4 regions of the Orenia marismortui DSM 5156 genome follow, and region 2 is predicted to be linked to each of the others. Evidence: riboswitches for the same ligand, from Rfam matches in the RefSeq annotation. Region 2 holds a riboswitch; each other region holds the start of a gene.
What was found. Region 2 has a riboswitch for S-adenosylmethionine ahead of thiS (sulfur carrier protein ThiS). Riboswitches for the same ligand answer to the same signal wherever they lie in the genome.
Positions count from the first base shown of each region.

Region 1: it holds a riboswitch for S-adenosylmethionine, as region 2 does, so the genes downstream of both, OREMA_RS19185 (hypothetical protein) here and thiS (sulfur carrier protein ThiS) in region 2, are expected to answer to the same signal.
Region 3: it holds a riboswitch for S-adenosylmethionine, as region 2 does, so the genes downstream of both, metK (methionine adenosyltransferase) here and thiS (sulfur carrier protein ThiS) in region 2, are expected to answer to the same signal.
Region 4: it holds a riboswitch for S-adenosylmethionine, as region 2 does, so the genes downstream of both, metA (homoserine O-acetyltransferase MetA) here and thiS (sulfur carrier protein ThiS) in region 2, are expected to answer to the same signal.

Region 1 is NZ_KB900618.1:223,334-231,358, reverse strand. Features, by position in the region: gene OREMA_RS0107145 (GerAB/ArcD/ProY family transporter) at 1-146, opposite strand, end outside; gene OREMA_RS0107140 (GGDEF domain-containing protein) at 396-2,042, shown strand; gene OREMA_RS0107135 (methylenetetrahydrofolate reductase) at 2,206-3,069, opposite strand; gene OREMA_RS0107130 (homocysteine S-methyltransferase family protein) at 3,133-5,550, opposite strand; gene OREMA_RS19185 (hypothetical protein) at 5,597-5,941, opposite strand; SAM riboswitch class I at 6,382-6,488, opposite strand; gene OREMA_RS0107115 (cytidine deaminase) at 6,726-7,127, shown strand; gene OREMA_RS0107110 (cation diffusion facilitator family transporter) at 7,546-8,025, shown strand, end outside.
Region 2 is NZ_KB900620.1:275,455-283,479, forward strand. Features, by position in the region: gene OREMA_RS0110710 (sulfurtransferase TusA family protein) at 1-1,532, opposite strand, end outside; gene OREMA_RS0110715 (M67 family metallopeptidase) at 1,552-1,962, opposite strand; gene OREMA_RS0110720 (HesA/MoeB/ThiF family protein) at 1,962-2,768, opposite strand; gene thiS (sulfur carrier protein ThiS) at 2,761-2,973, opposite strand; SAM riboswitch class I at 3,138-3,242, opposite strand; gene cysK (cysteine synthase A) at 3,303-4,226, opposite strand; gene OREMA_RS0110735 (TIGR00341 family protein) at 4,310-5,545, opposite strand; gene OREMA_RS0110740 (YerC/YecD family TrpR-related protein) at 6,069-6,362, opposite strand; gene OREMA_RS0110745 (NCS2 family permease) at 6,615-7,922, opposite strand.
Region 3 is NZ_KB900617.1:34,155-42,179, reverse strand. Features, by position in the region: gene OREMA_RS0100205 (NAD(P)/FAD-dependent oxidoreductase) at 1-34, shown strand, start outside; gene OREMA_RS0100200 (DUF1450 domain-containing protein) at 85-300, shown strand; gene OREMA_RS0100195 (polysaccharide deacetylase family protein) at 380-1,423, opposite strand; gene sfsA (DNA/RNA nuclease SfsA) at 1,564-2,259, shown strand; SAM riboswitch class I at 2,364-2,467, shown strand; gene metK (methionine adenosyltransferase) at 2,639-3,820, shown strand; gene OREMA_RS0100175 (iron-containing alcohol dehydrogenase family protein) at 4,282-5,445, shown strand; gene OREMA_RS0100170 (class I SAM-dependent methyltransferase) at 5,503-6,078, shown strand; gene OREMA_RS0100165 (hypothetical protein) at 6,223-6,507, shown strand; gene OREMA_RS16850 (sensor domain-containing protein) at 6,544-8,025, opposite strand, start outside.
Region 4 is NZ_KB900617.1:430,495-438,519, reverse strand. Features, by position in the region: gene OREMA_RS0101920 (EAL domain-containing protein) at 1-1,290, shown strand, start outside; gene OREMA_RS0101915 (alkaline phosphatase) at 1,706-3,154, shown strand; gene OREMA_RS0101910 (YibE/F family protein) at 3,232-4,359, shown strand; SAM riboswitch class I at 4,426-4,531, shown strand; gene metA (homoserine O-acetyltransferase MetA) at 4,602-5,519, shown strand; gene OREMA_RS17005 (metallophosphoesterase family protein) at 5,750-7,312, shown strand; gene OREMA_RS17000 (DUF5698 domain-containing protein) at 7,528-8,025, shown strand, end outside.

The sequences.
Region 1 (8,025 bases), on a different contig from region 2:
ATATAACTTAATAACATTGCTACTAATATAGAAACCCAGGCATCTTGCTTTGCGATATCTACCCCTAAAGCATAAAGTCCAGTATTGCCAATTACAAATAGAAGGGTGAGAGAGAATAATTCTATTTTTCCAATATTTTTTTTCACTTTATTTACACCTACTACTAATTTTATTCTTATAGCTATCTTTCCCTAACCTGATAGTAAATATATTTAGAGTTGAAATTAATCTTAAGTACAGGTGTTTGAAGTTTATCAATATTTTTTGAATCAATCTTTACTTTTGAAGAAAATTTTATATCTTTGTCAAAAAATAAGATTATTAAAGGGGATTTATTAATTATATAGAATTATTATATATACTATAACTATGTAAAATTATAAGGAGTAAGGATAATGGTAAATAATTTATTAAAGAAGAGTTTTAATATTTATCTAATAATTTCTTTAATATTGGTACTGATGATAATTGGAAATAACATTTATACTCACTATTTAATTAAAAATAATGAAGATAGTATGCTTATTTTATCTGGTTTCAAATCAATTAATGGGAGTGAAGGATTAAAGCATAGATATTTAAAAAAAGAAGATTCAAAATATTATACCTTTACCACAACTATAGCAGGAGATGAGTTTGATAAATTAAATGGTCAAGACTACAAATTTATTGCTTATCGCTTAACTGGAAATTGGTATAAGGTATATCTAAATAACATATTAATTGGTTCTGTAGGTGATATAGACACAGGTCAGAGTAATATTTGGAATTCATTATCGGTCTTTTCTATTGATAAAAAGTTAGTGAGAGAAGATAATAAGATAAGAATTGAGATTAATGGTGATTATGAAGTTGGACTATTGAATTTTCCTATTATAGTTAGCAATAGTTATTTAGGAAACAAAATTTTAACTTGCTTTAATTTTTTTACTGATAATTTTAATATATTTGTTATTGGAATTTTAGTTTCTGGTATTATAAGGTTATTAATTATTTATATCTTCGATAAAACCTTGGGCAAAGAATATCTATATTATTGTTTAGCTGGGATATCAATGTTAGTTGCTATTTTGAACCAGTTGACTATTATTCACTTGCCAATGTCTTTTATTAACTTTAAGCGCTTTATTATTATAGGCAATTCTTTGGCAGTATTCTTTATTTCCTTAGCTATTTATGAAAGATTTAAAAGGAAATATAATTTATTCTTAGCTTATATCTTATTGTTGATTTTATTTTTTTCTCTAATTGTATCTTCAGATATGATAGAGTTGAAAAAATATTTCTATATTATCAATATTTTGAGCTTAGTTAATGCTTTTGCCTGGTTATGTGCAATGGTAGAATATGTGAAAGACTCTTATGAGGTTAAAGCATTATTTATAGGAACAATTTTTGGTAGTTATGATATCATAAATAATCTAGTTTTAGATAATACTTTTTATGGTATGAGAATTGAGGTTTTCCGTTTTATTATTTTTGCGATGACAATTATTTTATTAATTGTGTTTCATTATGTAGAATTACATAAGAGAATAGAGGATGAAAAGAATAAATGTAAGTTGATGTATGAGAGAGCTATTAAGGATCAAATGACCGGTATCTATAATCATCAATATATTATTAATAAATTGGAAGAGACTAAAAAATTCTTTTCTTTGATTATGATTGATTTGGATAACTTTAAAGAGATAAATGATAATTATGGCCATCAGATGGGGGATTTTGTAATCAAATATGCAGCAGAAGAGATGAAAAAGAATATTAGAGCAGATGATCTATTAGGTAGATATGGTGGTGATGAATTCATTATTGTATTATTTGGTTGTGAAAGGGAAGCTGCTCATCATATTTCTGCTAGAATCAAACAGGATATTGAAAGTCCTCATTATAGTCCTGAGGGGATAAAATTAGAAGTAACAGCTTCTATTGGTATTTATAGTAGTTATGGAGATGATGATTGGAAAGATGCAATTAATAAGGCAGACCAGGCACTTTATTCTGCTAAAAGAGGTGGAAAATCAAAAATTAATACTTATTAATTAAATTGAAAAAAGCTATTAGTAGCTCGCTACTAATAGCTTTTTCTTTTTTTATTTCAAATTCAATTATAACTTAGTCATTTATGACTAGAACTTAAAAGTAAATATGATCTCATTCAATTTAATTTTTAATGATAAATTACTTTAAATAAAAAATAATACTCTATTTCACAATACCATCTATAACTTCTAATAATATATCTGATCTGCTAGCAGACATAATATGTATACCATCTATCTTAACATAGGCATCCTGAAGAAACTCTCTAGCAATCTTAATACCTTCATTTTCATCTTTATCTTTCATTCTTTCTAAAATAGAAGGGTCAATTTCGATACCTGGTACTTTATTAGCCAAATATTTAGCCATTGAATAACTAGTTAAAGGCAAGATACCAATTAAAATTGGAATGTTAAAATCTTTAGTTTTATCTAAGAATCTATCTAATAAATCCAGATCATAACAAGGTTGAGTTTGGATAAAATCTGCCCCAGCATCAATCTTTACTTTTAATCGTTCAATCTCTTTATCTAAATCTTCAGCTCCTAGATTAGCAGCAGTAGCAACTATTAAGTCTGTATTTCCTTTCAATTCATTATCATTGATATCAGAGCCAGCATTTAATTTCTGTACTGCTTTAATTAAGCTAATAGAGTTGCTATCAAAAACGGCTTTGGCTTGGGGATGATCACCTGCAGTAGGATCATCGCCAGTAATAGCTAGGATATTTTTAATGCCAAGTCTAGATGCTCCTAGTAGTTCTCCTTGTAAAGCGATAATATTCTTATCACGGCAGGTAATATGTGGAATAGTCTCTAGTCCAGTCTCTTCTTGAATTAAATGACTAGCAATAACTGAGCTAAGTTTCATTTTAGCCATAGGAGAATCACAGATATTTACTGCATCTACTTTTCCTTTTAATTCATCAGCCACTCTAAACATTTTACTACAATCTGTTCCTTTGGGTGGAGTCAACTCCCCTGTAATGACAAACTCCTTTTTCTTTAATTTATCTTTTAATAGCATATTTATCTACTCCCTTCTCAATACTCAATAATACACTTTATTTATATCTTTTTCTCTTTTCTTCTATAAGCCTAGTAATTTTTTTGCTGTTTTGACTGCTTCAACTGCATTAGAAGAATATTCTGCACCAATATTATCTGCATATTCTTTGGTTACTACAGCTCCACCAACCATAACTTTAATATTGGAGTTATTCTTCTTTAATTCTTCTGTGATTTCTTCCATTCTAGGCATAGTAGTAGTCATTAAAGCACTTAAACAGATGATATCAGCTTTTTTAGCTAGGGCGGTAGAGATAATAGTTTTGTTGCTTACATCTTTACCTAGATCAATAATCTCAAATCCATTATTCTGTAACATAACCTTAACAATATTCTTACCGATATCATGAACATCACCTTTGACTGTAGCTATAACAATCGTACCTAAATTTTCACTACTGCCTTCCTTAGCTAAGATAGGTTTTAACTTAGCAAAGGAATTTTGCATTGCTTCAGCTCCTAGCATTAGTTGGGGTAAAAAGTAGATCCCTTCATCATATTTATCTCCAACCTCTTGAATACCAGGAATTAAAGCTTGATTAATAATCTCTAAAGCAGTATATTTATCTAAGGCTGTTTCAATATTAGCGACAATATTGTCCTTATCACCATTTAGAACTTGGAGGTGGATTTGAGTTAGAATATCTATTTCTTTCTTATCATTATTAATTTCATCTTGCTTTTCTTTAATCTTATCTTCTTCTTTTTTTTGCCCATAAGTATTTAAATAGCGTTTACTACTAACATCACGATTTACTAAGATATCACTAGCTAGTAGAGTAGCTTTCATCTCTTCAACAGTCGGATCCAGAATAGGGGCATTAAGCCCTGCTTGAATAGCCATAGCTAAGAAGGCGGTATTAACCTTCTTTCTATCTGGTAATCCAAAGGAGATATTACTAACTCCTAATACAGCAGCAAGGCCCAATTCTTCTTTGATTAGACGAATTGCTTTTAGAGTTTCTTGAACACCTTCTTGTTGTGCACTTGCTGTTAGGGTCAGGGTATCGATTAATATATTCTCTCTTCTTATACCTAATTCTTCAGCTCGTTTAACTATTTTACGTGCCACCTTTAGTCTACCTTCAGCAGTTTTAGGGATTCCATTCTCATCTAGAGTTAATCCTAAAACAGCAGCTCCATATTTCTTAGCTAGAGGTAAGACAGTATTTAGACTATCTTCTTCACCATTAACTGAGTTAATTAAAGGTTTACCAACTACATTTTGTAGGGCAGTTTCTAAAACTTCTTGATTGGTAGTATCGATACAAATTGGCAAATTAACGAGATTTTGAACAGTAGTAACTGCTTTTTTCATAGTAGTTACTTGATCAATTTTAGGAACTCCGACATTGACATCAAGAATATCTGCTCCTGCATCAGCTTGTTTTTGGGCTTCTTGAGAAATAATTTTCATCTTAGATTCTTTTAATTCAGCAGATAACTCTTTACGTCCAGTTGGATTAATTCTTTCCCCAATAATTCTAGTAGGAAGGTGATCAGCAATAGCTACAGTTTTAGTCCTGCTAGCTAATTTAGTTGTTGCTATTCTAGTTCGTTTAACTGCTTTGAAATTCTTTGCTTTATCGGCTATTAACTTTATATATTCAGGTGTAGACCCACAGCAACCACCAATTATATTGATTCCTGCCTTAATAAATTTCTCAAGATAACTGGCCATTTCTTCAGCTTTCATAGGGAAGAGGGTGTTATTATCTTTATCTAAGATAGGTAAGCCTGCATTTGGTTCAACAGAAAGATATGTATCAGTATTTTGACCCATGATTTCAATAATCTTCAGTAAGCCCTCAGGCCCCATACTACAATTAGCCCCAATAACATCAACCCCAAGTCCTTCTAAGACTGTAATAGCAGTAATTGGATCTGTACCAGTCATTGTCTTTAAGCTATCTTCATAGGTCAAATGGCAGAGAATAGGTAAGTCAGTATTTTCCTTAACAGCTATAACAGCAGCTCTTGCTTCTTGTAAGTCTGTCATAGTTTCAATACTGATCAGATCTACACCAGCTTCTTCTAAAATTTTTGCTTGTTCAGCAAAGGCTTCATAAGCAACTTTAAAAGGAAGATCACCTATTGGTGCTATTAATTTGCCTGTAGGTCCCATGGAAGCTGCAATAATTGTGTCTTCTTCAGCTGCATCTTTAGCTAACTTTACAGCTTGACGGTTAATCTCTTCAACCTGATTACCTAAGCCATATTCCTCTAGTTTGATTCTACTTGCTCCAAAAGTATTGGTTTGAATAATATCACTACCAGCTTCAACATAACTACGATGTATCTCAGTTAAAATTGTGGGATTAGTTAAATTTAATTTTTCTGGACATTCACCAACTTCTAATCCTTTCTTATGTAATTGGGTTCCCATTGCACCATCTAAAACTAAAATTTCATCTTTTAATCTATCTAATAATCTACTCATCTACTATCTACTCCTTTCGATTTGGATGTTAGCTATTAACCAACATCTAATGGCTAGTGGCTAATTTATCATAAACACAAGTATCAAATTTACAGGAGGCACAGTGAAAATCACATTTTGCTTTATAAGAATTCTCATTAGTACCTAATCCAATGATGGCTGTAATAGATTTTTCTGGCTGTAAAATACAAGTTTTAGTAGCACTAATTCCTAATTTTTCACCATCAAGCACAGCTAATAGTTGAGGTTGAATATCTATTGCTAAATCACCATATCCTGGGCTATAACGCATTGTTTGGTGGGGGAGGTTTAATTCTTTGGACTTTTGAACAATTATCTGATTGATTTCATTAGCAACCTCTTCAGCAGCAATAGAAGCTATAGCATCCAAAATAGTTGCTGCTGCAAATTCTCCTTTTTCAAATAACTCTTTAACTTTATTTTCTAGGGAATTACCAATAGTTACACATAATAAAGCAACCTTTTCTTGTTTATCTAGTAAAGAAGTTATATCTTTACTTTGGAAGATTAATTTATCACCTAAATCAACTCTATTATCTTTTTTATTTAGTTTAAAATTGTTGATGATTTTATAAGCTCCCTGACAGTTTATTAAAGAGTAGGAGAGGTCAATTAAAGAGGAGATTAAAGTTTCAATTTTAGAATTTGAAATAGTACTTTCTCCATATCCTAATTGCCTTTTTACTTCTGATTTTGGTATTTTTATTGAAATATCTCTAATAATAATTTTGGCTTCCTCCTTTTATAAAGATTATAAAAATAAAAGAATCTCTTCGTAAGAGAAGAGATTCTAATTTATATTAAACCCTTCTCTTATCTTTCAGAAGATAAACTTCTGCAGGAATTGGCACCTTTCCCCAAATAGGGGTGGTTGCCGGGCTTCATCGGGCCTATCCCTCCACCACTCTCGATAAGAGTTATTTTATTATTTAATTTTATTTTAAATAAGTATAACATTAAATTTATATTTTGTCAAAAGATAAATTATTTTTAGGAATGACTGTGAAATAAGTGTATCTTTATATATATATGTATTATAAAAAATTTGAATTAGTCCTTTTAGATAATAGTATATTTTGATATACTAAAATAAAGTAATAGATTATAATTTTTTAAAAATAGTTGTTAGACGTCTAACTTGAAGGAGGGTTAAAATGAAAGAAGAATTAATTCAAAAGTTAGTTAAAGAAGCTAAAAAAGCAAGGGAAAATGCATATGTACCTTATTCAGAATTTAGGGTAGGAGCAGCAGTACTAACAAAGGATGGTAAAGTTCACACAGGATGTAATGTAGAAAATTCTTCTTATGGATTAAGTAATTGTGCTGAAAGAACGGCGATCTTTAAAGCTATATCTGAGGGAGAGATTGATTTTGAAGCTATTGCCATAGTAGCTGATACTGATAGAGCATGCCCACCTTGTGGAGCTTGTCGGCAAGTAATTGTTGAATTTGGTAAAGATATTGATGTGATCATGTCTAATTTAACAGGAGATATTATTATAAAAAAAGCTGATGATTTATTATGGGGATCTTTTTCCAATCAGGATTTAGGATAAATATAAAGAAAGTAATAAAGCCCAGTAGTTAATTTAAATTAACTACTGGGCTTTATTTTATTATTAAATCTTTAAATAGGACGAGTTATAATAGATATTTCAAAATTAAACTGTGATATTTGAAAATGATTATTATAATTATAATAAATTAGAAGAATTTTTTAATTTGATTAACATTTTTAACTAGAAGTGAATATAAATAAAGTGAAATTAGCTTAATGCAAGATTAGTTATTTATAAATGATTGTTGTGATATTAGTATAAAGAGACATTTTTAGGCTATAGGAGTTAGGTTATAGGGATTAGTAAGGTCTTCCTATCTCCTAACGCCTAACTACGAAACTGTCACTTTATCTATCAAATATTACATTTTTAGATTAGAACTTATGATTAATTTTTATTAAGAGAGGGGAAAGTTATGAACCCAGAAGAGAGGTATCAGAGCTGTAAAAAGGTTACTTTAGTTACTTTGATTGTTAACTTGCTATTATCGGTTGCAAAAGTAGCAATAGGAATTTTATTTTTTAGTCAAGCAATTATAGCCGATGGAATTCATTCTATTTCTGATGTGATATCAACTTTAGCAGTTTGGGTAGCAATTAGAATTTCTCGACAGCCAGCAGATAATGAACATCCCTATGGTCATGGAACAGTTGAGACTATTGCTGCTAAGTTTATAGGTATTATCTTGTTTTTAACCGGTCTAATTATTATTAAAGAGAGTATAATGACAATTCTTAAAGGAAATATAAGAGAGCCAGGTATATTAAATTTTTGGATAGCCTTTATTTCTATTTTGGCTAAAGAATGGATGTATAGATATACTTATCAGCAGGGGAAAAGCTTGAATAATAAAGCATTAATGGCTGATGCTTATCATCATCGTTCTGATGCTTTA
Region 2 (8,025 bases):
TTATAATCTCCATCTTCAGCCAATAATCTAGCCAATTCTGCTAGAAAATCTGGTATACGCTTAGCAGGAATATCTACAGCTGCGTCTCCATACTTACTATTACCTTCTTCTACGTTTCCTCCTAAGAATAATGCATAGTAGGGAAGCAATCTATCATTATGCCGCTTAGCCTTACCTTCAAAACCAAGATTAGCAATGATATGCTGTCCACAAACATTTGGGCAACCACTAATATAGATTTGAGGTAATACTGATTGTAACTTGTCATCTAAAGTCATTAATCTTTCTCTGATAGCCTCTGATAAATTAGGCGAAATACATAATCCTAATTTACAAGTCGATGCACCTTTACAAGAAACAGGCATTGTTCCCATATTAGCCACTACTAGATTAGGATTGATTTGATTAATTTTCTCGATTAGCCCTTGTAAATCTTCTCCTTTAATACCTCTAATCAATAATCCTTGTTTGATAGTAGTTCTAATAGATAACTCACTATTATCTAATAAACCTAATAATGAATTCAACTCATCATAACTAATATCTCCATTCTCCATTCTCAGCTCTAAAGAATAGTAGCCTTCTACCTTCTCTGTATAAAGATAATCTACATTCAAATCATTTTTTTCTCCCTTACCTGTTCTTAATTCTTCATAACTATTTAACTCTTCAACCTCTAAATCTTCGGCTAATACTTCAGCTAAGTACTCTTTGTATTTATTGACAAACTCTTTATCACCAAGCCTCTTTCTTACAAAGCGTAATCTAGCCCTATGCTTATTACTACGATCACCATATTCATCAAAGAACCTCTTAATAGCCTCTGCTATATGGAAGATCTTATCCTCTTCTACGAAGTCTTCTAAGACTATCCCCAATTCTGAGGAGCCTCCCATTCCCCCTCCACCATATACTTTAAAGCCTCGTTGACCATCTTTCTTAGTAGCTATAAAACCTAGGTCATTTAATGTAGCTAAAGAATCATCTTTAGGGTCAGAGGAGAAGGCTATCTTATACTTTCTTGGTAAATTAAAAGAAGAACGTGTCTTAATTAAATATTCTGTTAACGCTAAGTTATGAGGTGTTGTATCAAAAGCTTCCTCAGGGTTAACACCTGCTCTAGCAGAGTTCAAGATATTTCTAACGGTATTACCTCCACCACCTCGTGGGCTTAAGCCTGCCTCTAATAGCTTGAATAGTACTTCTGGGGTATCCTCAATCTTAAGCTGATGAAGCTGTATATCCTGTCTAGTGGTAATATGAAGATAAGCATTCCCATACTCTTTACTCAATTGATTTAATACCTTTAACTGCTCCTTAGTCACTACTCCACCAGGAATTCTAACTCTTACCATATACCTCTCTTTACCTGATTTATAACCTCTTTGGCTATAAATTCCCATTGGAACTCTACGCCCTTTAAACCTAGCTTCATCTAAATCACCATCTACAAATCGTTCAACTAAATTCGGATAATTATTCGTATCTTCTTTCACCGTAGCTGAAATATTAAAAATAGGTCGATTACTCATACTTGTCACCTTCCTTTCATTAAATTAATTCAATCTCTATTTGAGTAACTTTCTTCTGTTCTTTAATACTAAAAGCCTTTAATACTGGCTCTTCATCCTTTAATGATAAGATAAAATAAATTGCTTCTTCATCATAAGCCAATCTCTTATCCTCTTCCGATGGACGAGAAGGGGTAAAAGGATGGGAATGATAATTTCCAATTAAATCATAGCCCTTATTTCTAACTTCTTTGACTACTGCAAACTGCTCTTTTGGATCCATTGTAAAGTGTTCTGCTGAAGAATCTAGATTGGTCATAGTATATACTTTCTTAACCTCAATCTCTTCATCAGCTATCACTCCAGCCACTAAACCACAACCCTCATTTGGGAATTCATCCCGAACATGCTCCAATAATTGCTGATATAACTTTTCTGGCAATTTAATTATCATAATTCACAAACCCCTTGCTCATAATCGATTAATTCTGTTATTTCTGGGTCATCACTACAAATCCCACAGTTTTCTCTCTTATTTAAGTTAATCTTTCTAAACTTCATCTTCAATGCATCATAGGTCAGTAACTTGCCAGTTAATAATTCACCTTTTTTTAGAATATACTTAATAGCCTCTGTTGCTTGGATAGTTCCAATCACTCCACCCATAACTCCTATAACTCCTGCTTCCTTACAAGAAGGGACTGAACCAGGCTTAGGTGGTTGAGGAAAGATACATCTATAACATGGTGTCTCGCCTCCTGGAACTACAGTTGTGGTCTGACCTCCAAACTTAATAATTCCTGCATGTGAGAAAGGCTTATCTTCCATTACACAAGCATCATTGATTAAAAATTTAGCCGGGAAGTTGTCTGTCCCATCTATTACAAAATCATATTCTCTAATAACCTCTTTGATATTTTGGGAGGTTAGATAGTAATCATAGGTTTTAACCTCTACATCAGGATTCATCGCATTGATCTTCTCTTTAGCCGATTCTACCTTTAACTTACCTACATCAGGTGTATGATGTAAAACTTGACGCTGTAGATTTGATAACTCTACTCTATCTGCATCTACCAAGCCAATCTTACCAATACCAGCCGCTGCCAAAAACTGTGCTGCTGGCGTTCCAAGCCCTCCAGTTCCTATAATCAAGACTGAAGCATTTAATAACTTATCTTGCCCTTCTACACCAACATCCTGTAAAATAATATGCCTTGAATATCTCTGTAACTGTTCTTCACTAAAATCATACATTTGCTCCACCACCCATGAAGTATAGAAACTCTACCTTATCGCCAGACTTTAGAGCTTTATCAGAGAAATTATCTCGCTCTAAAATTTCGCCATTCAACTCTACTGATACCATATCTGGCATATCTACATCTTCTTTTAGCAATAATTCACTTACTGTTAATCCTTTTTTTAACTCTACTTCTTTACCATTAACTTTGATCTTCATTTGTTATCACTCCATTCCCTGGTATTCCACTTTGTTTTTATGTATTTATATTATTACAAAGACTATCATATTATTCTGAGTATGTCAATACAAATACTTGGTTTTAATCTAAAAAAATCCTCTTCTTGAAAGAAGAGGATTTTCATTATATACAACGGCATATAATCTCATCTTTCAATACATAAGTATTGCTGGAATTAGCACCTTTCCCAAATAGGGATGGTTGCTGGGCTTCATTGGGCCAGTCCCTCCACCTCTCTTGATAAGAGTTTGTATTTAATTGTTAGCTTTTAGTTTTTAGCTAATAGCTACTAGCTGATAGCCAACAGCTATTCTGCTTTAAACAATGTAGTACTTAAATATCTCTCTCCAGTATCTGGAGCTATAACTACAACCCGTTTTCCAGCACCTAATTCTTGAGCAACTTTGATAGCTGCTGCTATAGCTGCTCCACAAGAAATACCAACAAGAATTCCTTCTTCTACAGCTAATTTACGTGCCATCTCCATAGCTTCTTCATTGTCAATCTGTTTAACCTCATCTAAGATATCTGTATTTAGAACATCAGGAATAAAACCTGCTCCAATTCCTTGAATCATATGTGGTCCAGGATTACCTCCACTAAGTACAGGAGATCCAGTTGGTTCTACTGCTACAATCTTAATATCTGAAATTTCTTCTTTTAAGACTTCTCCAGTTCCAGTAACAGTTCCACCAGTTCCAACACCTGCTACAAAAGCATCCAAGTTACCATCAGTAGCTTCTATAATCTCTTTAGCAGTTGTGTTTCTATGTACCTCTGGGTTAGCTGCATTCATAAACTGCTGTGGCATAAAATAATCATCATTAGCATCTGTTAATTCCTTAGCCTTATCTATAGCACCAGGCATCCCTTTTTCTCCAGGAGTTAATAAAATTTCTGCTCCAAATGCTTTCAATATCTTTCTTCTTTCAATACTCATTGTATCAGGCATTGTTAAAATTACTTTATAGCCTTTAGCAGCACCAACCATTGCTAAGCCAATTCCAGTATTCCCACTAGTAGGTTCAATAATTGTACCACCTGGCTTCAACAAACCTTCTTTTTCAGCACTTTCAATCATATTAAGAGCAATTCTATCTTTAACACTACCACCTGGATTGAAAGATTCCAATTTAGCATAAACATCTGCAGCACCTTCAGGCACTAATCTATTTAATTTAACAAGCGGTGTTTGACCAATCAATTCAGTAATATTATTTACAACTTTCATATTTCCGCCTCCTTAAAATTAATCCCTAGTAAACAACCCTGTTTATCAGGTTATTAATATCATAACAAAATATTACTTTATTGTCAAGAAGATTGTAAGGGGGTCTCTAACCTTTGTGTAGGAATAATTTCGAAGATAACCTTGTAATCTTCTCCTAACTTTTCTTTAATCTTATTAGCTAGTAACTGAAAATAATGTTTATCAGTATCAACAGGAGTATAAATAATTAAATCTACTTCCTTATCTTTTACATCAATAGAAAAAAGTCTACTTTCTAGTTCATCACCAAAATGTTCACGATATATCTTACGAACAACATCTTCTGGCTCTTCTTTAATCATCTGATTATAAGTTATCACTGATAGAGGCAAAGTCAATATAATAACAGAAAGAGTCAAAATGATTAAACTCTTCTTAATCAGTTTATTAGCTGTAGATTCATACCACCATTGTGGTTTTAAACCTTTAACATAAAAGACTATAATAATAGCTAATAATAATGCAAATAAGTTTCCAAATAACAACAATAAAGCTCCAATAATCATGTCAGCATTAGCCAGAGATATTCCAACCCCAATAGTAGCCATAACAGGAATTAAGGCAGCAGCTATTACTACCCCAACTAATTGTTGGGATTTTACATGGGTAATTAATGCATAAGCTCCCGCTCCCCCAGCTGCTAACGCTACTAATAAATCTGGTAGAGTAGGTAACATTCTAACTTGTAAAGCATGGGTCATTGAAACATTAGGAATTATAAGTGCAAATATGCCTCCAATACTAATAGCAATCCCCATAATCGCTAATTCTACTATAATTCCTTTTACCAATAACTTTAAATCCCCTAATACAATACCTATCGCCATAGTAGCTATCGGCCCAAATACAGGTGCAATAATCATTGCCCCAACTATTACAGGAGTATTATCAAGTATTAAACCCAAAGTAGCAATTATAGCAGCCACTACAGCTAAAAATACTAATTGACTACTCATTTCACTGTTTTCTTTAGCATATGTAACAATAGTTTCTCTTGTAGCTCGATAATCTTCTTTTTTGGTCTTCTCCTTATTGCTTGGGATTATAGTGTCAGGAGTAAAAATTATTAAGCTTCTATGTACATTATTAGTAAAATCAAAACGATCCTTTAACTTGTCTATTAAGATATCAACATTGTGATACAAAAGATTTATAATAAGTAAATCTCCTGTCTCAGACTCAATCAATTTATAATCTTCAATCTCCACTCCTAAATTTTTCAATAAATCAACAGCATCTTTTCCTTCGCCTGATGCAAAGGTAGCATGAACAACTTGCATCTTAAACCTCCTCTATCAATATTCTATCCTAGTATTATAGAAAAAATTATTATTTTCTCTTCTAAGAATAAATATTTTAATATTTATAAACCCATACAAAAACAACCCCCATAAAGGGGTTTATTACTAATAGATGGATTCATACATTATATTATTCAACCATATAACCTTCGCTAATCAAAGAAATTAGACCCTTTCTAGAAAATAGCTTAGATAAACATTATACCTCTATCTTAAAAGATTTAAGGTTAGATATAAACAAAATTTCATAAATACATCCCTGTCTAACCTTTATATTTGACTCTAAATCAAGATAAAGAGACTAAACACAATTTTCTAAAGAATATCATCAAGTTTTATAGCCACCTAAAGCAATATATTTAAGCCTTACTCTGTCTTATTTAAGATTATCAATTTTAATAGCTAGTACTAAATTAACTATAACTTAAGTTTTTAACAATTTTTAATCTCTCTAGAAAATTTATTCTAAGCTTCAATATTTACTACAGCAACTATTTGTTAGTTAGTTATTATCTTTCATCCGCTCCAAGATTACTTCATATCCATCTGCTCCATAATTCAAACATCGTTTTACTCTACTAATTGTAGCTGTACTAGCACCAGTATGTTCAGCAATTTCATCATAAGTATATCCATCATTTAACATTTTAGCAACCTCTAATCTTTGAGCTAAAGCTTTTAATTCACTTACTGTGCATATATCCTCAAAAAATTTATAACATTCACCTTTATCCTTTAATAATAAAATAGCATCAAATAATTGATCTGTAAATTTATCTTTTAATTTAGAATTCAAAATATACACCTCCAAAATATATTTATAACTATATTCATATCTATTATAATAAACTTTTTCTTTTTTTACCAGCTATTTAACTTATTAAAGTAGAAAAGTACAGAATATTGCTAAAATATTTGATTAACTCTTCTATAATATAGCCATTAGCATAATTAAATAAAAATTTTAAATGCTATTAATAATTTATGGTTGAATATTTATAATTCTTCTTAAAAAAGAAAAAAGCGCGGGAATCCCACGCTATAAAACTTACATATAAATATACTTTAGGACAAATAAGAAACCAAATAAACTAATAATCCAATGTACATCTTCACCTTCACCATGTAGATATTTTACAATCGGATAAATAATAAACCCTAAAGAAATACCATTAGTAATTGAATAAGTGAAAGGTATTGCAATAAGAGTAATAAAGGCTGGAATAGCTTCTGTTACCTTATCCCAGTCTATATGCATAGCATTCTTCATCATCAAGGAACCAACAATAATTAATGCTGGTGCCGTTGCTGCTGCTGGTACAATGGCCACTACTGGTGCAAAGAAAATTGATAGTACAAAACAAAGAGCAACTGTTACTCCTGTTAAGCCAGTTCTTCCTCCCTCAGCTACCCCAGTAGCAGACTCCACATAAGTAGTAACCGTTGGTGTACCCATTAAAGCTCCTGCAATTGTTCCCATCGAGTCTGATAGCAAAGCACGATTAACCTTAGGCAAATTTCCATCTTTATCTAAGAATCCTGCTTGTTGACTTACTCCAATCAATGCACCTGCTGTATCAAATATATCTACGAATAAGAAGGAGAATATAACTGGTAAAATTCCTAGATTTAATACTCCCATAATATCTGCTTTAAAAAAGATCGGTTCCCATGTTGAAAAAGAAGGAACTTTAATAATAGTTTCTGGCATTTCTACAATTCCAAAGGGAATTCCAATTACTGTAGTAGCTAAAATTCCAAGTAAAATAGCTCCATGAATCTTACGAGCCATTAATACAATTGTAATTATAATTCCAACTAAAGCTAATAATGTAGCTGGAGCAGTTAAATCTCCTAAATCAACTAAGATAGCCTGACTATTAACTACAATACCGGCATTTTCCATGCCTAATAATGCAATAAATAACCCCATTCCTGCACTAATCGCTAACTTTAGATTCTTAGGCATAGAATTAATAATTGTCTCCCTTACCTTAGTTACACTTAATATAACAAAGATAATCCCTGATACAAAAACAGTCCCTAAGGCTTGCTGCCAACTAAGCCCCATCTTTAATACTACTGTATAAGTGAAATAAGCATTAATCCCCATTCCTGGAGCTAAAGCAAAAGGATAATTGGAAAAGAAGGCCATACATAAAGTACCAAAAGCTGCTGACATAGCTGTGGCAATCATTAAGGCTTCAACTGGCATCCCTGTTGCTGAGACTATATTTGGGTTAACGAAAATAATATAAGCCATAGTCATAAAAGTGGTAATCCCTGCAAAAATTTCAGTTTTTACATTAGTATTATTTTCTTTTAGTAAGAATACTTTTTCTAATAAAGCAGTCATTAAAATTCGCCTCCGTTTATTATTGTTCGTATTTTATAGTGTTTTTTTCAAACCGATATTAATACTAACATAAAAATCAGTAAAGGTCAACGATTAAGGCTAA
Region 3 (8,025 bases), on a different contig from region 2:
TGAAGAGTTAATAGAGATAATAAAGAATAGATAGTAAATTATAAGAGTGAATAGCTAAAGTTCTAATCATATGGAGGTGGAATAATGCCAGTAGTAAGTTTTTGCGAAAATAACTTTGTTCATGGTGTTGAAGGGTTGATAACTAAAATAGAAGATTTTGAGGATGTAAGTGTAGAGATAGAATCCTGTTTGGGATTTTGTGGTGATTGTGCAATTGGGCCTTTTGCTTTAGTAGATGGTGATTTGCTTCAAGCAGAGACTATAGATGAGTTATATAACAGGATTAAAGAAGAATTATAAACAATTTGTCTTCATCTTTTGACAGGGTTATTTATTCTTATGTAATGTCAAGCCTAGCTAGGCTTGACTTGAACTTAACTTAACTTTTGTAAGCAGATAAGGATAATAAGTCGTTTACAGTAACCATCTTAAAGTTCTTAGCTTTCAGCTCATTAATAATAGTTTCTAATGCATTGATAGTAGGCAATAAGCTTTGTCCTTTTCCACCAGCAGAATGAAATAGAATAATAGCACCTTTATGAAAATCTGGTACTGTTCTTTCTATGACTTCTTCTTTGTTTTTAGCTTTCCAATCTAATGAATCTATAGACCAATTAATCACTTTATACCCCATATTTTGCAACTGATCAAGTGTTGTATCAGATATTGATCCATAAGGTGGCCTTATTAATCCAGTTTTTCTATCAATAATATTTTCAATAGCTTCTTCTGTATCTATTACTTCTTTTGCCAATTCATCTTGATTTAGTTTTACAAGGTCAGCATGAGACCAAGAATGACTAGCGATAGTATGCCCTTCTTCATAGATTCTTTTAACAATACTAGGATTTTGTGTAACTCTTTTTCCTACTAAGAAGAAGGTAGCTTTAACATTATTTTCTTTTAAAACATCAAGAACTTGTGGAGTAAATACTGGATCTGGCCCATCATCAAATGTTAAAGCAACTTGCATGGTCTTAGGACCACGACGATATACTTTATTTACTTCTGATTCCTTTTGGGGTTTAGCTTTAACTACATTATCTTTATCTTCTTTCCAATTGAAATTACTATAACTTGTACTATATTTTGTTGAGTTTGATTTAGTTGAATTACTTAGATTACTAGATGTTCTTTTATAATCTTTTTCTGAAGTTGCTTTAACAACTGAAGAATTTGAGCTAGTTTTTTTCTCCGTTGCAGGTAACTTTATTCTCTGCCCAGAATAAATTAAATTAAGATTAGTAATATCATTAATTTTTGCTAAAGTAGAGACACTTAGATTAAATTTCTTAGAAATTTTAAATAATGAATCCCCAGCTTTAACTGTATAGCTTTCATAAGCATAACTTGTTGTGACCATCGCAAATACTAGTATTAGAGTCAATAATAGAGCAATTATATAATGCATATTTCTTAACAATTTGAAAAAACCTCCTTTTATATTGGTGGGCTGAAATTAGAATAACATATGTTAGATCAAATCTCAATCTGTAAATAATGGGAAGTTAAATACATTTTCTGGTTTTTGAAAAAGGTATCTTTAAGAAAGGAGTAATAGATATGGCATTAGTTGAGTTAGATGAATTACAGGAAGGGAAATTAATTAGTAGAGAAAATAGATTTGTTGCTAAAGTTGAGTTAGATGGAAAAGAGGTTGTAGCTTATGTTCCAAATCCAGGTAGGATGGAGGAATTAATGCTTCCAAAAACTAAGGTATATTTAGCTCATTATCCTAACACAAATCGCAAAACAGAGTATAGTTTATTGCTAGTTAAATACAATAATACTCTAGTTTCAATAGATAGTCATTTAACTAATAAAATTGTAGAAAAGTCATTATTAGAAGAGGATTTAGAAGAATTTACGGGATACAGTGAGATTAAAGGGGAATATAGTTATGGAAAGAGCAGATTAGATTTCTTTTTGAAAAATGGCGAAGAAAAATGTTTAGTTGAGGTAAAATCGGCAACTTTAGTAGAGAATGGAGTTGCTAAATTTCCAGATGCTCCAACCAAAAGAGGTAGAAGGCACTTAGACGAGTTAATAAAAGCTAAAAAAGAAGGCTATCGGGTTGGGGTGATATTTATCATTCAAAGAGATGATGCTTATAAGTTTATTCCCCATCAGAGAATTGATCTTAAATTTGCAGAAAAATTGAAGGAAGCTATTGAAAAAGGTGTAGAGGTTTATGCCTACAATTGTAATATAAGCAAGAAAGCAGTTGAGCTTAATCATAGAGTTGATGTTGAAATATAAGGTGTTGGTCAGTTTTAATTTTCTAAAATAATTAATTGATACTTATTGACAGCTTTAATTGAAAGTGTTAAACTAACTATGGTAATAAATTTAAAATACAAATAACAACATCAAGAGTAGTGGAGGGACAGGCCCTATGAAGCTCGGCAACCACCTAAGATGGGGAAAGGTGCTAATTCCTGCAAGGGGTTTCCTTGGGAGATGTATATTATACCGATCTCTCCTTTAGGGAGAGATTTTTTATTTGAAATTTGCACCCTTAAAGTTTCTTCAATTAAATCTATTAAATTTTAGATAAATCACTAGATTATGTTTGATAGTAATTAAAAAGAATAGTATAAACCTTATATTAGCAGTTATTAAGAGAGGAGAAAAAGTTATGAATAAAAGATATTTTTTTACATCAGAATCAGTTACTGAAGGGCATCCAGACAAAATAGCTGATCAAATCTCAGATTCAGTATTAGATGCAATTTTGGCTAAAGATCCCCAAGCAAGAGTTGCTTGTGAAACTACAGTTACTACCGGGATGATTCTTGTTTCAGGTGAGATTACTACAGCTTGTTATGTTGACATTCCTAAAATCGCTAGAAATACAGTTAAAGAGATAGGTTATGTTCGGGCAAAGTATGGTTTTGACTCTGAAACTTGTGCTATATTAACTTCTATTGATGAACAATCAGCAGATATTGCTCAAGGGGTAGATGAAGCTTTGGAGGCAAAGGAAGGTATAGAAACAGAAGAGATTGGAGCAGGAGACCAGGGTATAATGTTTGGTTATGCTACTAATGAGACAGAAGAATTAATGCCATTACCAATTACTTTAGCCCATAAACTAGCTCATCGCTTAACAACTGTAAGAAAAGAAGAAATCTTAGACTATTTACGACCAGATGGGAAGACACAGGTAACTGTAGAGTATGAAGGGGATAAAGCAGTTAGAATTGATACAATTATCATTTCTACTCAACATCATCCTGAAATAAGCTTAGAACAGATTAGAGAAGATTTAATTGAACAGGTTGTAAAACCAGTAATAGATCCAAAATTATTGGATGAGAATACTACATATTTTATTAACCCTACAGGTCGCTTTGTAATCGGTGGGCCACAAGGTGATGTAGGTTTAACAGGGCGTAAGATAATTGTTGATACTTATGGTGGAATGGCTCGTCATGGTGGTGGAGCTTTTTCTGGCAAGGATGCTACCAAGGTAGATCGTTCTGCAGCTTATGCAGCTCGTTATGTTGCTAAGAATATTGTAGCTGCTGGTTTAGCTGACAAATGTGAGGTTCAATTATCTTATGCAATAGGTGTAGCACGTCCTGTATCTATTATGGTAGATACCTTTGCTACTGCTAAGATAGATGAAACAAAGATTGAAGAGTTGGTCGATAAACATTTTGATTTACGTCCAGGAAAAATTATTGATAATTTAGAATTGCGTAAACCAATCTATCGTCAAGTGGCTGCTTATGGACATTTTGGCAGAGATGATTTAGATCTTCCTTGGGAAAGAACAGATAAGGTTGATCTATTAAAAGAAGAAGCAGGTTTATAATAATTAAATAAAGGTTTAATGTAATAATAACACTCTTTAGAACTGTATGTAGGTCTAAGAACCTATGTATATTTAAAGGGTGTTTTATTTTTTATAGTTGTCTAAGTTAAAAGTGGGATTTAATGGGGATATTGGGACACTTTTAGGTGATAGGTCATAGGTTATAGGAGTTAGTAAGGTCTTCCTATCCCCCATTTCCTAACGCCTAACTCCGAAACTGTCGCAATATCTTTCTATAACAATATATTTAGATTTTATTTTAGTCTTAGAGAGTTATATCCCAGCTCTACTAAGGTATAGTATTGATTGATAAGTTATCAGTCAAGAAGGTTCTGCTTGTTAGATACGAGTAGCCTTCTACTTTTTAGTATATTAGTTGCTTATTTTCAAAATAAAGATTTAAAACTTTAAACATACTAGGACTAGTATATTCTAAATCTATAATTATGGAGGTAATAGCTATGTTTGATTTTGAATATTTTAGTCCTACTAAAATTATTTTTGGTGCAGGAAAGTTAGCTGAAATAGGTCAATTAATTAATGATTATGGTAATAGAGCTTTAATTGTTACTGATAAAACAATGTTTAAAGTAGGCATTTTAACTGTTTTAGAAGAGTATTTAGCTGAAGCAGGGATAGACTATAAGATCTTTAGTGGAGTAGAGCCTGATCCATCATCTGAAATTATAGATAAGGGCGCTAAATTTGCACAGGACAATAATTGTGAATTTATAATTGCTTTAGGGGGAGGGAGTAGTATTGATTCTGCTAAAGGAATTTCTGTAGCTAGTACTCATCCTGCTAAAATAATAGATTATTTGGTTGATGGCAAGATTGGGGTTTCTGGAATTAAAAAAGATATTTTACCAATTGTAGCTATACCTACAACAGCAGGTACAGGAAGTGAGGTTACTCCAGCAGCAGTAATAACTGACAAAGGTAATTACACCAAGAGAATATTATTTTCCCATTATATCTTTCCAGAAGTCGCTATAGTAGATCCTGAACTTACTTTTACTTTACCTAAAAGTATTACAGTAAATACAGCTGTAGATGCACTATGCCAAGCTATAGAAGCTTATGTATCCCCAAAGTCTAGTTTGATATCAGATTTATTATCTATTAGATCACTTAAATTAATTAAAGAAGGAATTTATGATATTTATGAAGATGAAGGAAATCTAAAGGCTAGGACGAATTTATCTTTAGGAGCTACTTTAAGTGGAATAGTTATTTCTCAAGCAGGGGTAGGAGCTGCTCATGCTATCTCGATGGTCTTAGGTGCTAACTATGGAATCCCACATGGATTAGGAATTTCTATGGTTTTGCCCTATGTAGTAGAGTATAATTCAATGATAGTAGAGGATAGATATATTGATATAGCAGAAGCATGGGGAATAAAGATAAAAGAGCTAGCTGAGGAAGAGATTATTAATGCTTTAGTTGAAGAGTTAAAAGCTATTAACAAAAAATTTAATATCAAGTCCAAATTAAGAGATTTTAATGTTGAAAAAGATGAGTTATTAGAGCTTGCTAGATTAGCTTGTAGTCATGGTGATATGGAAAATAATCCTCAAGAACCAGAAGTAGAAGAGATTAAAGCAATTTTAGCTAAAGTTTTTTGATTTTAGTCAAACATTTTAAATTAAATATATATTTTTATCTAAGAGAGGAGAGGAATTATGGCTCATAAATTTAATCCTAAAAATAAAGAGAAATTAGATAACCCAGAGCGAAGGAGAACTTTACCACCTAAAGATACTTTATATAACTTAATGTTAGAAGAGGGAGATTATGTAGCAGATATAGGTTGTGGAATAGGCTATTTTACTTTAGCAGCAGCAGAGATAGTTGGTGCTAAGGGAAGAGTATTTGCTCTAGATACTTCAGTAGAGATGTTAGATTATTTAAAAGAAATTATAGAAGATGAAGGTATAGAGAATATAGAGGTTATAAAATCAGAAGAACATAATGCTAATATTTCTGATGAATCTATTGACTTTATGCTAATCTCAAATGTAATGCATGAGGTAGAGGATATAGGTGAGTTTCTAGAAAATTACTTAAATAAAATGAAAGTAAATTCCAAGTTAGCTATTATTGACTGGAAGAAGGTAAAGACTAAAGGAGGCCCACCATATGATGAAAGGATATCAATAGAAGATTTAATAAATATTTTAGAAGATTATAATATAGAATTGCTTAAAAAGGTAGACTTAAGCAATGAACAATATGCTTTAGTAGGGAAGAAAGTATAGTATAAAGCTTAATAGTATTTATATTACAAATATCTCCACTTATATTATTTTACAGGAGTGAAATACTGTAGATAAGAAATATTAGAATTTTAAACTATAAAGGGGGATATAAAAATAACTTTTTTCAATAATTGGGATTTTAATATGTCTTTCTTTCCTAATTTTTATCATGGAGATACAGATATAAGAGATGATCTTAAATTAGAACATGATAGATATCATGTTTATCTCAATGGCAAGTTTGTAGGTGATAAAGTACTTTTAGGGGAAAGTGATAGTATTTTTGATCTTAATAATTATTTAAAGAGGCAGGGATTTAATGATTTTATTTCAGACTTAGAAGGAGATCATTTTCTAATCGAATCTAAAAATTCTGATAGCTATACTCTGATGAAAAGAGATTTAGAAGGACACTTGAGTATTAGGTAGATAATTAAAAGGCCAAGTTTAAACTTGGCCTTTTAATTATGCATGCATTTTAAATTCTATATTATTTTTGAGTAAATTTTCAAACTCTTTTGCAGGTATTGGTTTGCTAAAGAGATATCCTTGAGCTTCATCACATTTATATTCATTTAAACACTTTATTTCATCCCAACTTTCTACACCTTCAGCAACTGTTTTCATGGTTAGTTTATTAGCCATAGCTATAATTGCTGATACAATAGCACTTCTTTTGCTATGATTAGGAAAATTAGTGATAAAAGAGCGATCTATTTTAATTATATCTACAGCAAATTTAACAAGATAGCTTAAAGATGAATAGCCTGTCCCGAAATCATCTAATAAGATTTTAACCTTCATATTTTTAAATTCATTTAGTACAGAGATGGTTGATTCTACATTCTGTATAGCTATACTTTCTGTAATTTCCAGCCCTAATAATTCAGGATTTAATCCAGTCTCATCTAAAATATTATCAACTGTTTCTTTTAAATTAGATTTATGAAATTGCTGGGCAGATAGATTAACAGAAATCTCTATGGGATGATATCCCATATTAATCCAATCTTGAAGTTGCTGACAAGCTTCTTTTAATACAAATGAACCTAAGGGAATTATTAATCCTGTTTCTTCAGCTAAAGGTATAAATTTAGCTGGAGAGATTATACCTTCTTCAGGATGTTCCCATCTTACTAAAGCTTCTGCCTTTTTTATTTTTCCAGTTTTTATATCTATTATTGGTTGATAATATACTGTAAGTTCTTGATTTTCTATAGCTCTTCTTAAGTTGTTTTCCATAAATATTTTTTCGTTAACTTGTAAGTTCATATTATGGTTATAGAGTTGAAAGGATGTTCCTGCATCTTCTTTTGCTTTGTACATAGCTGTGTCTGCATTTTTTAAAAGTGTTTCTTCATCAAGCCCATCCTCAGGATAGATTGAAATGCCTATGCTAGCAGTTAATACAAAATCATGATCATTTATAACAAAAGGATCATCAAATATTTTTATCAAATGATTTATTATTCTTGGAATTTGTAATTTTGCTTTTGTTATTCCTGGTAAGATACCTATAAATTCATCACCACCCATTCTAGCTATGGTGTATCTATTAGGAAGAGTGCTTATAAGTCTATTACTTAATTCTAGAAGTATTAGATCACCAGTTTGATGTCCATACATATCATTAATTAACTTAAATCTATCAAGATCTAAAAAAAAGACTGCAAATCCTTTATGATTATTTTTAGCTATCTCAGCTTCATGAAGAAGTTGCTTATTGAAGAACTCACGATTAGGTAGACCAGTTAAGTTATCATGGAAAGCTTGATATTTTAAAGCTTCTTCAGCTCTTTTATTTTTAGTGATATCTACTCCAATTATTAATGTGTTATTTAGACCCTTATTTTGATTTTTAATTGGTGATACATTCCAAGAAATTAGTTTTTGTTGTTCATTCTTACAAATGATTAGAACTTCATTATCTTTAATTTGTTCATGATT
Region 4 (8,025 bases), on a different contig from region 2:
GATACAGGTGCAGGATATTCGGGTTTACAATCGATTATAGCAATATCTTATGATTATATTAAGCTAGATCATTTTCTTATTCGTAATATTGATCAAGATCCACTTAAATTAGCCTTGTTGGAGGTCTTTATTAAGTTTGCTCGTAAAATCAACTCAAAAATAATAGCAGAAGGAATAGAAACAGAAGATGAATTAAACACGTTAATAAATATGGGAATAGATTATGGACAAGGATACTTTATTGCTCCTCCTACAATTAAGTTAAAAAGAGATTTAGGTATTAGTAAATATATTATTGATAATAATAAAATCAAGAAGAAATCATTAATAGGTGTTATTATTGGAGAGCTTGCCAAAAGAGAAATAACTATTAGTGAAGATACTAAGACTAATAAAGTAGTTGATATTTTTGAGAAACATCAAAACTTACAGAGTCTTGTAGTTCTAAAGAATAACAAAGCTATTGGACTAATAATGAGAGATAGATTATATTCTCGTCTGGGAACTAAGTATGGGTATTCAGTATTTATGGATAGGCCGATTAAACTAATTATGGATCAAAATCCTCTGATAGTAGATTTTAATACTCCAATTGAAGAGGTATCTAATCAAGCAATGAGTAGAGGATTTGATGATGTTTATGATTGTATAATAGTTACTAAGAATCAAAAGTACTCGGGGATAGTTTCAATTAGAGTATTATTAGATAAATTTTCAAAGATCAAGATTGAGCATGCTAAAAATCTAAACCCTCTAACTAATTTACCAGGTAATCTTATTATCGAGAGAGAAGTTAGTGAAAGAATTAATAATCAAGAAGTATTTTCAGTATTATATCTTGATTTAGACAATTTCAAATCTTATAATGATTGCTATGGTTACAAAAAAGGTGATGAAATGATAGATTTTACTGCACGAGTATTGACAGAAGCAGTAAAGCTTAGTGGAAATAAATCTGATTTTGTAGGACATATTGGTGGTGATGATTTTGTCATTATTACTACTCCAGAAAAGGATGAAATTATTAGCCAAGCTATAATTAATAGATTTGATAAAGAAGTTAAAAAATTCTTTAATAAAAGAGATATAGAATCTAGCTATATAATTACCAAAGATAGACAAGGTGAATTATCTAAAACCCCATTGGTATCAATTTCTATAGCTATTGTTAGTAACAAGAAAAGAAGGATTGATAGTCATCTAAAGGTAAGTGATATAGCTGCTGAAGTCAAGAAGTATGTAAAGGAAAAATCAGGTAGCAATTTTATGAGAGATAAGCGTAAAGGGTAAAATCAACTAAGATAATCGTTAATAATCTGGATAGCTATTAGGCTATCTTTTCTGTGTTTTTTGATCTCATGGTAATATGGATGTAAAGAGACATTTTTAGGTGATAGGAGTTAGGTCATAGGGGATAGTAAGGTCTTCCTACCTCCCATTTCCTAACGCCTAACTCCGAAACTGTCGCTTTATCTTTCTTAAAAGCTACCTTTAACTAAAATATATTCTAAATACTTTAAAATGATTTTTCATAATTGCAGTAATCAATAACTAATATTAGAAAAAATATGATTGGTTATTGAAATTTGGTATAATTAAAGGTAAAATTATGTTATAGAGTTGTTATTAGGAGGTGGTAAAGTAGATAAAAATATTAGATTATGGTCTTAGATTTATCAAAATCAACTTAAATAGGGGGAAGAGGATGTTTAATAAAAATTTAAAGAGAATATCTTTATTATTAGTATTAATTTTAGTAGCTTTTTCTTTTAGTATTTATGCTATGTCTTCAGCACCAGTAGAAGAGAAAGAAGGAAATAAAGTAGTTGAGCAAGGAACACCAAAGTATGTATTCTTATTTATTGGTGATGGAATGGCATCTTCACAACGGATGTTGGGAGAGTACTTTTTAAGAGCTAAGACTGGTGATCAAAATGCTAAATTAACTATGAATCAGTTTCCAGTAGCAGGAATGAATTCAACTTATGCAGCTAATACTTTGGTAACAGATTCTGCAGCTTCTGCAACTGCATTAGCTACTGGATATAAGACTGACAAAGGTATGATTGGTCAAATACCAGATGGTACTGCAGTAAAGACAATTGTTGAAGCAGCAAGAGATAAAGGAATGGCAACAGGTGTAATTTCAACTATGAGATTAACTCATGCCACTCCAGCATCTTTTTTAGCACATAATGAAAGTAGATATAATCCAAATCAAATCGCTGAAGATATTGCAGCAAGTGATGTAGATTTTTTAGCGGGTGGAGGATATAGATATTTTGTACCTAAAGACGGTGAATTAAAGTCTAAGAGAAAAGATGATAAAGATTTAGTAAAAGTATTTGAAGATAAAGGATATAAGAGCTTTGTAAATGATCCAGCAGGATTTAGAGATTATAAGCCAGAATCAGGGGATAAAGTATTTGCACCATTAACTTATAGCCACTTACCATATGAGTTAGATAGAGATCCTAAAAGGTTACCTAGCTTAGCTGAAATAACTCAAAAAGGGATTGAAACTCTATCTAAAAAGGATAATGGTTTCTTTATGATGGTTGAAGGGGGAAGAATAGATTATGCAGGACATGCAAATAGTCCAGCTACTGTAGCTAATGATATGTTAGCTTTTGATCAGGCTATTGCTAAGGCATATGAGTTTTACAAAAATCATCCTAAAGAGACATTGATAGTAGTAACTGGAGACCATGAAACTGGAGGTTTAGGTCTAGGATTTAAGAATGATTATTTCTTAAATGTAGATGAATTACTTCCAATTAAATCTTCATTAGATAAAATTAATTATAATGGAGATAGAAAAGCATTATTTACTGCACTTAAAGAAGATTATGGTTTAACTGACTTAAGTGATAAAGAGATAGCAAAGATTAAGCAGGCAATGAATTTAGAAGATGCTGGTAAGAAACCGGTTGACTATATGCCAGGTTTCATGAGTCCAGTTGATGCAGCAATTGCTAATGTTTTATCAGAAAGAGTCAATCTATTCTGGACTACTTATGCTCACTCTGGAACTACGGTACCATTAACAGCAGTAGGAGTTAGTGCTACTAACTTTGGTGGGTATAAAGATAATACAGAAATAGCTAAGAACTTGGCAGAGGTATTAGGAGTAAAATTAACTGAAGCTGAATGATTATAATCTAATTGAGATAGTTGGAATTCCAACTATCTCTTAATATTTAAACTTATTAAATAAATGGAGGATGTAAAATGAATACCTTCAAAATTAAAAAAACAGTAATAATTTTAGCTCTAATATTAATTATATCAATTTTTATTAATAATTTTATGGTAGATAGTAATGATAGTATTTCTGAAATTAAAGCTTTAGTTCATAAAGTAGATAATAGTGAGGTTATTCGTTCTGGACTAACTAGTATAGGATATCAAACTTTAGATGTAGAAGTTTTAGAAGGAAAGTATCAAGGTGAGGTCCTAGAAGCTACTAATCAATTTACAGGCTCGGCTGAGATAGACAATAGCTTTCAAAAAGGTGACAAGATACTGATTGCTATTAAAGAAAAGAATGGGAATATTAATGCAGTAAAGGCTATAGATTTGTATAGACAGAATTGGGAATTAATATTATTTCTTTTATTTGTCTTATTATTAATATTATATGCTGGTTTTACAGGTGTTAAGGCCTTATTTTCATTTCTAGCAAGTTTATATGTTATTTGGAGAATATTAATTCCGGGACTATTAAATGGTAAAGATCCATTATTATTATCTACTTTTGTAATTACAATTTTGTCAGCAATCATTATGTTTTCAATAGCAGGCTTTAGTAAGAAGGGAGTTGCTGCTTTAGTAGGTACATTATCAGGGTTATTTATCACTATGGGAATTACTATATTTTTTGGAGGAAAGCTAGGATTACATGGAATGACATCACCTTTTTCTCAAACTTTACTTTTTAGTGGGCATATGGACCTTAAGATTAAAGATATATTTTATGCATCTATAATTATAGGTGCTTCAGGTGCAGCTATGGATATTGCCATGGATATTGCCGCTTCTATGGAAGAGTTAAAGATAAAAAGACCAGATATGGGTATGATAGAGTTGATACAATCAGGATTTAATATAGGCCGTTCTGTAATTGGTACTATGACCACTACATTATTATTAGCTTATTCAGGTGGATATTTGACTTTGTTAATGCTGTTTATGACTAAGAATGCTAGTTTAAGTAGGATGATGAACTTTAAAATGGTATCGGCTGAGATATTAAGAACTGTGACGGGAAGTATAGGATTAGTTTTAGTGGCACCAATTACAGCAATTATTGCAGGATGGTTATATACATATGACTTTAATCTATTTTCCAAAAAATAGTATAGAATAATAGATTGACATAGTTAGAGAATTATGTTAATCTATTATTAAAAATAAAATAGATAGTTCTTATCATGAGTGGCGGAGGGACTGGCCCTATGAAGCCCGGCAACCTCCTTTTATTAGGAAGGTGCCAAATCCAGCAATACTAGATAGTATTGAAAGATAAGAAGAGCGGAAAAAATTCTCTTCTTATAAGAAGAGAATTTTTATTTTTTGATAAGAAGAGAGGAGTGAGAAGGATGCCGATTAATATACCAGATAATTTACCGGCAGCAGAAATTCTTGAAAATGAAAATATCTTTGTAATGAAGGAGAGTCGTGCTTATCATCAGGACATTCGTGCACTTAAAATATTAATATTAAATTTAATGCCACTAAAGGAAGTTACAGAGACTCAATTGCTTCGCTTATTGGGTAATACACCTTTACAAGTAGATGTAGTATTATTACATCCTGATAGTCATGAATCTAAAAATACAACAGAAGAGCATTTGAGTAATTTTTATAAGACTTTTGATGAGATAAAAGATCAAAAGTTTGATGGGATGATTATAACTGGTGCACCAGTAGAACAATTAGACTTTGAAGAGGTAGACTATTGGGAAGAGTTAACTGAGATAATGGATTGGAAGGTTCACAATGTAACATCTACTTTACATATCTGTTGGGCTTCACAGGCTGGACTTTATTATCACTATGGAATTCCTAAATACCCTCTTGAAGAAAAGTTATTTGGAGTTTTTGAACATACTATTAATAATAAGAAGATCAAACTTCTGAGAGGGTTTGACAATAATTTCTTAGTACCACAGTCTCGTCATACAGAAGTAAGAAGAGAAGATATTGAAAAGGTGTCTGAACTTCAAATTTTAGCTGAGTCTGAAGAAGCAGGGGTTTATATTGTAGCTAGTAAGAATGGAAGGGATATATTTGTTACAGGACATTCTGAGTATGATCCATATACATTACAATGGGAGTATGAACGTGATCGGAATAAAGGATTAGAGATTGCAGTTCCTAAAAATTATTATCCCGAAGATGATCCTAGCAAAGAACCCTTAGTAAATTGGAAGTCTCATGCTCATTTATTATTCTCAAATTGGCTTAATTATTATGTATATCAACAGACACCATATAACTTAAATGAGATAAAATAATTTAAAAAAGACGGAACCTTCAGGTTCCGTCTTTTTTATTGGATATATAAATCATATTCAAACTATAATATATATATTATAGTTTGAATAAAAGTCCAACAAGAAGATTGATATGTAATATTTAACAACTGATTAACTAAATTGTAATTTTTCCTTAATATATACATGTGATAATAGTAAGTAAGAAAATAATTTTTACATGAAGAGTTACTTTAAGGAGGGATTAATTTATGGTATTTAATAAGTTTAAAAGGGCCAATATTTTCTTGATAATAGTGATAGTCATAAGTTTATTCTTATTAGTAGGCTGTAGTGATGATAACAATGATCATCTAGAAAATTATAATGTTTCTGGTAGGATAACTTATGTTACTGAAACTGGAGAAAAAGTAGGTATTAAAGATGTAACATTAAAATTTGATCATACTGATGGCATAACTACAACTGATCAGGATGGGAATTGGAAGAAGAATAAGGTAAAGGATACTGATGTTATCACACCTGTTAAAGATAATTGGAGGTTTATACCAGAAACTAGAATGGTAAGTCAAGAATCTTCCTCAGTTGACTTTGTGGCTAGAAGAGAAGGAGAGTATAAGATAGCTGTATTATCAGATTTACATTACTTTGATCCTAGTTTAGGTATAGAAGGAGCTGCTTTTGAAGAATATTTAGCTCAGGATAGAAAATTAATTGCTGAGAGTCAAGCAATCTTAGAATCTATATTAGAATCTTTAAAGAAAGATATTCCAGATGTAGTATTAATTCCAGGTGATTTGACCAAAGATGGAGAGAAAATAAATCATGAACAAGTAGCAAATTATTTTACAGAACTTGAGAAGCAAGGGGTTCAAGTTTATGTTATTCCAGGAAATCATGATATTAACAACCCTCATGCTGTTAGATATGAAGGAGATCAAGCGGTTCAAATTGATACAGTGACAGCAGATGAATTTGCAAGTATCTACCAAAAGAATGGTTATTCTGAAGATGAATACCTAGCAAGGGATGAAAATTCTTTAAGCTATCTTGTAGAGCCTATTCAAGGGGCTTGGTTGATTGCTATGGATACTTGTCGCTATGATGAAAACGGAGAAGACCCAGTTACAGCTGGTAAATTTAAAGCTTCTACTCTAGAATGGCTAAAAGAGAAGATTCAAGAAGGAAAAAGTAAAGGAAAGACTGTAATTGGGATGATGCATCATGGAATAATAGAGCATTTTTCTGGGCAAACTGTTTTGTTTGAAGAGTATGTGGTCCAAGACTGGGATAATATATCCCAAGAATTAGCTGATTTGGGAATGGAAGTTATATTTACAGGCCATTATCATGCTAATGATATTGCTACAAAAACTACAGATAGAGGAAATAAATTATATGATATAGAGACAGGTTCTTTAGTTACTTATCCATCTCCCTATAGAATATTGACATTTAGCAATAATAAATTAAAGGTAGAGACTAATAAGATAATAGAAATAAATGATGATACTGAAGGCTTAGAATTTCAAGAATATGCAAAAGAATACATAGAAGAAGGTTTAGTAGGTCTAACTCAAGCTATGTTAAATGCAGATGGAGTTCCACAAGAGAAGATAGAGTTCTTAACCCCAGCAATTGTTTCTTCTCTAATAGCACATTATGAAGGAGATGAGGATTTTAATAATCTCGATACTAGAAATCAAGGAATAATTAAAAGTTTAAAGGATTCTGGAGATTCAACAGGAATTGTCCTATGGTCGATTTGGAATGATGATTCAGTTGATAATAATATTGAAATTGATTTAAAGTGACAAAATTATAAAAGGATATAGAAAGTTTAGAGTTTTTAATTATAATTAAAATTATATAAAATAGTTTTAAAAAAGGTGAAACAAAAATTTGTTTCACCTTTTTTAGTTATTAATATCTGAAGACTATAAGTAATATATTTAAAATATTAGTTGCTTTTAATTTATAGCTTATTTTTTAAATTAAAAATGAAAAATAAGAATAAAGGGGAGGTTTTATGGTAAAAGTTATATTATGGGCAATTTTAATTTTCATAGCCAGAGCAATTGATGTTGCTTTAGGTACTTTAAGAGTTAGAATGGTTGTTAATAGGAAAAAATATTTAGCAGCTATCATAGGTTTTTTTGAAGTCTTAATATATATATTGATAGTTAGTAAAGTACTTCAAGATACTAGTAATATTTTGAATGTAATTAGTTATTGTGCAGGTTTTTCTTGTGGGACTATTTTGGGTTTAGATTTGGAAAAAAGGCTTAGCAAAGGTATACTTAAGGCTACTATTATGGTAAAAGATGATTCTAATTCTTTATTAAAATTGATTGAGGAAGAAGAATTTAGAGCAACAATCACAAAAGGTGAAGGGACTGATACTAGAATAGATATAATTAATGTAATTTTAGAGTTAGAAAGGAAAGGAGAACTAGAGGATTTAGTTAAAGATAAAGATTATAATTCTTTAATATCCTTTGAAACTATAGATGGAGTAAAAAATGGA